Linked DNA regions of Planctomyces sp. SH-PL14. The protein of the gene in region 1 interacts with the protein of each later gene in a pairwise test. Links are inferred from orthologs where the notes say so. Each region holds a gene or a part of one and is shown on either strand. Other genes may lie near its edges. The genes, in order: VT03_RS04760 and gyrA.

What was found.
Region 2: the proteins of VT03_RS04760 (region 1) and gyrA interact in binary tests that used the Escherichia coli proteins (3 or more experiments, as listed by UniProt). The link is inferred for Planctomyces sp. SH-PL14 from one-to-one orthologs.

The regions. Positions count from the first base shown.
Region 1 is NZ_CP011270.1:1,199,558-1,203,059, reverse strand. What follows is about bases 305-3,491. They hold VT03_RS04760 (DNA gyrase subunit B), read left to right. Parts: upstream 305-701; coding sequence 702-3,281; downstream 3,282-3,491. Other genes in these bases: VT03_RS04765 (O-antigen ligase family protein), read left to right, coding at 305-565. Outside these bases: more of VT03_RS04765, read left to right, coding at 1-304. UniProt on the Escherichia coli protein: DNA gyrase negatively supercoils closed circular double-stranded DNA in an ATP-dependent manner to maintain chromosomes in an underwound state.
Region 2 is NZ_CP011270.1:7,040,387-7,044,008, forward strand. Bases 291-3,597 are described here. They hold gyrA (DNA gyrase subunit A), read left to right. Parts: upstream 291-622; coding sequence 623-3,397; downstream 3,398-3,597. Outside these bases: VT03_RS27060 (aminotransferase class I/II-fold pyridoxal phosphate-dependent enzyme), read right to left, coding at 1-93. UniProt on the Escherichia coli protein: A type II topoisomerase that negatively supercoils closed circular double-stranded (ds) DNA in an ATP-dependent manner to maintain chromosomes in an underwound state.

The DNA.
Region 1 (3,502 bases):
GATGCGGCTGGGGCAGGAGCATCTCCAGGTCGAGCGGAACCTCGCTGCCGCCCAGAAAGACTTCGTCGCCGCTGGCCAGGCTGATCCCTTCGATCCGGAACCGTGGATTCAGCAGGGGTTTCTCTCCGAGGTCCGCTGGCGGAACGGGATCGACGATCATCACTTCGACGAGGCGATCCGCCAGATCGAGGAGGCCCGCCGCCGCCATCCGCACGACCCGTTCCTGCTGCGGATGCTGGGGCTCATGTGGTGGGAACGCTACGGCCGGAGCCACGATCCGGCCGACGCCCGGAAGTCTGCCGACGCGCTGCGGGAGTCGGTCGCCCGTTATCCCTATCACGCCGGTCTCCTGGCCGATCTGGCCCGTTCGCTGGGACCGGTTGATCCGAAAGAGGCTCTCGACGTGGCGCTGCGGGCCAAGGCCCAGGACGAGCTCAACATCCAGTACGCCCACTGGGACAAGTGCCTCACGGATGCGATCCGGGACCGGGTCCGCCGGCAGATCGCCGCCGAGGGAAAACCGGCCGAGTCCGCCGCCGGGGAACCGCCCCCGAAATCTTCGTGATTTGCTGGAAAATGCCTCACCGCAACGGCAGGCTGGCGATGCTCTTTGCCAGCCGTTCCTGCTACAATTCTGCATCGGCAGGAGGCCCTCTTTTTGAGGCGGCTCGGAGCCGAAAAATCAGCGGACGGAGCAAGTGGTGAGCGATACGCCTGAGACCCCTCAATCCCAACCGGAACCGGCGAAGTCGGAAGCCAAGAAGGGTGAGAAAAAGTCGGCGGATTACGGGGCCAACACGATCCGCCACCTGGAGGGGATCGAGGGGATTCGCCACCGCCCGGCGATGTACATCGGCGGGACCGATCTCGTCGGTCTGCATCACCTCCTGTTCGAAGTCACGGACAACGTCCTCGACGAGTTCGTCAACGGCTTCGCCAAGACGCTCTCGGTGACGGTCAACGCCGACGGCTCGGTCACGATCGTCGACGACGGCCGCGGGATTCCGGTCGGGACGATGGAGGGGAAGAACCGTTCGGCCCTGGAAGTCGTCTTCACCGAGATCCACGCCGGGGGCAAGTTCGACCGCGAGGCGTACGCCACCGGGACCGGGGGACTTCACGGCGTCGGGATCACGGCGGTCAACGCCTGCAGCGAGTGGGTGGAAGTCGAAGTCCGTCGGGAAGGGCACGTCTGGACGATGGAGTTCTCGCGCGGAAAGATGACCGCGCCGCTGTCGAAGCTCGGCTCCACGGAGCAGACCGGGACCAAGATCACGTTCAAGCCCGACCCGCAGATCTTCCCGGTGACGGCGTTCGTTTACGACACGATCCACAAGAAGCTGCAGGACTGCGCATTCCTGAACCCCGGGATTCGGGTCTTCATCAAGGACGAGCGTTCCGGCCAGTCCGACACCTTCTACTACGAGGACGGCCTCCGGGAGTTTGTCCGCTGGCTGAACCGGACCGAGACGCCGTTGTTCCAGGACGTGATCCGGATCACGACTCAGGTGGAGAACATCGGCGTCGATATCGCCCTGCAGTGGAACGACGGGTACTCCGAGACCGTCCGCTGCTATGCGAACGGGATCTACAATCCGGAAGGGGGGACGCACGCCAGCGGCTTCCGGACCGGCATGACCCGGACGCTGAACAACTACGGGAAGAAGGAAGGGGTTTACAAGGATTTTACGCCGGCCGGTGAAGACTACCGCGAAGGCCTGGCGGCGGTGATCACGGTCCGGATCCCGAACCCGCAGTTCGAGTCCCAGACCAAGATCAAGCTGACGAATGCCGAAGTCGACGGCGCGGTGAACTCCGCCGTCGGCGACGGCCTCGCGAAGTTCTTCGAAGAGAACCCGGCGATCGCCAAGCTCGTGGCCCAGAAGGGGCTCAAGGCGGCGGAGGCCCGCGAGGCGGCCAAGCGGGCTCGCGACCTCGCCCGCGACAAGAGCAAGGTCTCCGGCGGCGGACTTCCGGAGAAGCTTCGCGACTGCCGCAACCACGACCTCAAGGTCTCGGAGCTGTACCTGGTGGAAGGGGACTCGGCCGGTGGCTCGGCCGATACGGGCCGCGACTCCGCCACGCAGGCGATCCTGCCGCTCCGCGGAAAGATCCTGAACGTCGAAAAGGCCCAGCTCGTCAAGGTGCTGGGGAATACGGAAGTCGCCGCGATCTTCAAGGCGATCGGCATCCCGCCGACGGCCGAAGAGACCGACATCAACAAGCGGCGGTACGGCAAGATCATCCTGATGACCGACGCCGACGTGGACGGCTCGCATATCCGGACGCTGCTCCTGACCTTCATCTTCCGGCACATGCGGGAGCTCGTGAAGCAGGGAGCGGTTTATGTCGCCCAGCCGCCGCTCTATCGCGTGCTCCAGAAGAACCGCAAGAACCAGAAGCCGCGGTACGTCCAGACGCACGAAGAGATGATGACCGAGCTTCTGAACCTCGGGCTTGAGGGGTCGAAGCTGGTCATCAAGCCGCGGATCAACCTCCTGGCGAAGCGGGTTTCCAGCCTGACGGAGCGAACCGAGAGCCGGGAGATCTCCGGGGCGGACCTTCGCCAGCTCGCAGACCTCATGAATACTCTTGAGGAGCCGCTGGAATCGCTTGAGCGCCGCGGTCTCAACCTGCGGTCGCTGGCGATGCAGTTCGCCACGCCGGACGGTCTTCTGCCGCGGTACCGGATCTTCCTGGGCAGCGAGCAGCACTGGTTCCAGACCAAGGCCGATGTCGATTCGTTCCTGGAAGAGAAGCAGAAGCAGATCGGCACGGAACTCAAGGTCGCCGATGCTCCGCTCGTCCCGACGGGCGAGCCGGCGCAGGCGGAAGGGGAGTCGGCGGCGATTGCGGTTGCTGATTTCCACGAGATGCGGAGCATCAACGATGGGATCAAGCGGCTGCAGTCGGAGTTCGGTCTGTCGCTGAATGACCTGCTTCCGGCGGCTCCGCTGAACGGCGAGCCGGTCTATCCGTACGAGGTCGAGCAGGACAGCAATCCGCGGCGGCTCGTGAGTCTGCGGCATCTCATTACGCTGCTGCGGGACATGAGCAGCAAGGTTCTGACCTACACCCGCTTCAAGGGGCTGGGGGAAATGAACCCGGACGAGCTGTATGAGACGGCGATGGATCCGGAGACGCGGATTCTGAAGCGGATCAATCTCGAAGACGCGGCTGCGGCGGAGGAGATTTTCCGGGTGTTGATGGGTGAGAGTGTGGAACCGCGTCGCGAGTTTATTGAGAAGCACGCGCTGGATGTGAAGGACCTCGATATCTAGAGCATTTTCGGGATTGGTTTTGAGTCGTCAGTTTTCAGTTTTCAGTCAGAACAGTCCGTTCTCGGTGGATCGTTGAGAATGGACGACTGCGCATCAAATCTGAAATCGCTCTAGCTGGCGACGCCACTTGTTCACCGGGTCCAGGGGCACCCTGGTCAGGGGATGCAAGGGGGAGAATCCCCCTTGCCCGCCGGAGGCCTGTCCCGTCGAGAGATGTCTGA
Region 2 (3,622 bases), 5.8 Mb from region 1 along the record:
GGCGAAGAGGTACGGGGGAAGCCGCTTCATCCGCTCGGCGACGGGAATGCCGAACGGGTTGTCGGCGACGGGGATCTCGTTTTCGTTGCGCATCGGAGTACCTGGTGCCGGCAAGCGATGTCGGGGGCCGGCTTCGACGGGGAACGACAGCGCCTCCTGTGGCGCGGTTCGGCTCTCCCGGTTCGATTGTATGAGTGCCCCGGCGATTCCGCGAGAGCGGGTTTCAGGTCGGGCAGGCATGTCGATCAGGCGCAGGTCGGTCCGGCTGTGGGAGAGCGCAGAAGGGGCGACGCGATCCCGGACGAGAGGGGTTGGGGCGGTCGCCAACCTGACAAGGGGGCTGACTTTTGGGGTGCGTCAGCCGGCCCGGGAGACCGCGTCGGCCGCGGGGGAAGGACGCTGCCCGATCGCACTGTTTCGAATCGTCGTAAGGTCTGAAATTTCAATGACAAAGAGCGGCTTCGCTTCGTTGTGAAGACGGTGCGAAACGAATACAATTTCAGTCCGCGAAGAGGGGGCAGGCCGAGCGAAAGCACTTCGGCGCAAACTGCTTCTGTGAATGGAGTTGTAGTGGCGGTCGGCGATCCGTGCGGAGACGTCGCCCGCGGTGAGGAGTCGATCCTTGGCAGATCAGGACGAGAACCTGTCCGGTGAGGCGTTTCAGCCCGGACAGAACGGCGCCGGAAACGGTGGGAGCGACCAGGGCATCGAGCGGATGGACATCCGCCAGGAGATGCAGCAGAGCTACCTGACATACGCCATGAGCGTCATTGTCAGCCGCGCTCTCCCGGACGCCCGCGACGGCCTCAAGCCGGCCCAGCGCCGCATCCTCGTCGCCATGAACGACCTGAATCTCGGCCCGAGCGGGGGCCGGATCAAGTGCGCCAAAATCTCCGGCGACACCTCGGGGAACTACCACCCCCACGGTGAAGCGGTCATCTACCCGACCCTCGTCCGCATGGCCCAGGACTGGGTGATGCGGGCCACCCTGGTCGACAAGCAGGGGAACTTCGGTTCAATCGCCGGTCTCGGCCCCGCGGCGATGCGGTATACCGAGGCCCGCCTCTCGCAGGCCGCCGCCGAGATGCTCGACGACCTCGGCCGGGACACGGTCGACTTCATCCCGACCTACGACCAGCGGGGGACCGAGCCGGTCGTTCTGCCGTCGCGGTTCCCGAACCTCCTCGTCAACGGGTCGACCGGGATCGCGGTCGGGATGGCGACCAGCATCCCGCCGCACAACCTCGCCGAAGTGGCGAGCGCGGTGCAGGTCCTGATCGACAACCCCGAGGCGACCTTCGACGACATCATGGAGGTCCTCCCCGGTCCGGACTTCCCGACCGGCGGCGTCATCTGCGGCCGCTACGGCGTCCGGCAGGGCTACCTGACCGGCCGGAGCACGCTGACGGTCCGGGCCAAGGTCGACTTCGAGACCGAGAAGAACACCGAAGTCATCGTGGTGAAGGAGATTCCGTACCTCGAGACCCGCGACCGGATCAAGGAGAAGCTCGAGGAGCTGATCAAGGAAGACAAGATCAAGGGGATCTCGAAGGTCGTCGACTACACCGACCGCAAGACCCCGACGTGGCAGGTCCGCCTGCACATCTACCTGAAGCGGGACGCCGACCGCGAAGTCGTCCTCAACCTGCTCTACAAGTATTCGCCGCTGCAGACCACGGTCAGCGTGATCCTGCTGGCCCTCGTTGGCAACCGGCCGCAGACGCTCAACATCCGGGACCTGCTCCAGGAGTTCATCCGGCACCGCGTTACGGTCATCCGCCGGCGGACCGAGTTCCTCCTCTCCGAAGCCCGCCGCCGCAAGCACACGGTGGAGGGGATGTTGATCGCCCAGATCGACATCGACCAGATCATCGACACGATCCGCCGCTCCCCCAGCCGGTCCGAGGCCAAGGTCCGCCTGCAGGCGATCAAGATGCCCGCCGAACTCGTCCAGAGGGCCCTCGGCGACGAAGGGTTCCGCCTGTTCCAGGAAGAGCAGGGGACCGCCGAGACCTATTCGCTCTCCATCAACCAGACGGAAGCGATCGTCAGCATGCAACTCGGTTCGCTGGCGAACCTTGAGCGGGAGAACCTGCAGGGAGAGCATCGCAAGCTCCTCGAAAACATCATCGAGTACCTGCGGCTCCTCTCCAGCGAGGCCAACATCCTTGTGGAAGTCCGCAAGGAGATGGACAACCTCAAGGAGAATTTCGCCGACAAGCGGCGGACCGAGATCTCCGAAGACGAACTGACCGACGTCAACAAGGACGACCTGATCCCCGAAGAGCCGATGGTGGTCACGCTCTCGCAGCGGGGCTACGTCAAGCGGACGCAGCTCAGCGTCTATCAGGCGCAGAATCGCGGCGGGAAGGGGATCGCCGGTGCCAAGGCGGACGAGGAAGATCCGACCGAGCACATGTTCGTCTCCAGCACGCACGCGTGGCTGCTCTTCCTGACGAACACCGGACGCGTCTTCAAGCAGAAGGTCTACGACCTGCCGCTTCAGGGGCGGACGGCGAAGGGGCGAGCCCTCGTCAACCTGCTCACGCTGGGCGAGGGAGAGACCGTCCAGGACTGCATCGACGTCCGCGCCTTCACGGAGGACGAGTACCTCCTGATGGTGACGAAGGACGGGACCATCAAGAAGACCTCCCTCGACAAGTTCGCCAACATCCGCGCCGGTGGAATCGTGGCGATCAAACTTGAAGAAGGGGACGCTCTGATCGACGTCGTGAAAGTCCAGCCGGGGCAGGACATCGTCCTCAGCACGGCGGGCGGGATGGCGATCCGCTTCTGCGAGACTGACGCCCGGGCGATGGGCCGCGACACGATGGGGGTCCGCGGGATCAAGCTCGGCAAGGGGGACACGGTCGTCGGCCTCACCGTCGCCGAAGAGGATGCGACGCTCCTGACGATCTGCGAGAACGGCTACGGCAAGCGGACCCCGTTCGGCGTCGTCTCGCCCGATGAGGCGGAAGGGGAGAGCGACGAAGCCGCGGCCACTGCGGCCGAGGAACCGGCGTCCGATGAAGAGGCTGGCGAAGAGGGCTCGGGCGAGTCGAGCGGTATGCGGTATCGCCGGCAGCGCCGGGGCGGCAAGGGGCTGCGGGACATCAAGGCGACGACCCGTAACGGCCCGGTCATGGGGACGCTGGCGGTCCATGACGGCGACGATGTCCTGATGGTCTCCCAGTACGGGATGATGCAGCGGATCCGGGCGAAGGACATCAGCGTCATCGGCCGCAACACCCAGGGTGTGCGGATCATGAAACTGGATAAGGACGACAAGCTCGTCAGCATTGCCCGGATCCCGGCGGAAGTCGCCGACGAGACGACGTCTCCGTCCCCCGCCGCTCCGCCGGTGGGTGATGCGGGAGAGCCGTCGTCCGAGGCGTGATCTGTGGCGGACAGACTCCCCCCGCGTTCTTGCCGGCGCAGCTCTGCTTGCTCAAACCCAACCTGCCACGGCAGCCGGGGTCAAGGGGGTCTCACCCCCTTGCCGCCGGAGGCACTTCCATGAGGAACCGTAGTAAGCAACGGACGTCCCCTTTGTGGGACCGGCGTTGAGGACTCCCTCCAATCACACCGCTGGCTTTGCAATCCTCGCGGGTTGGTGAGGGGG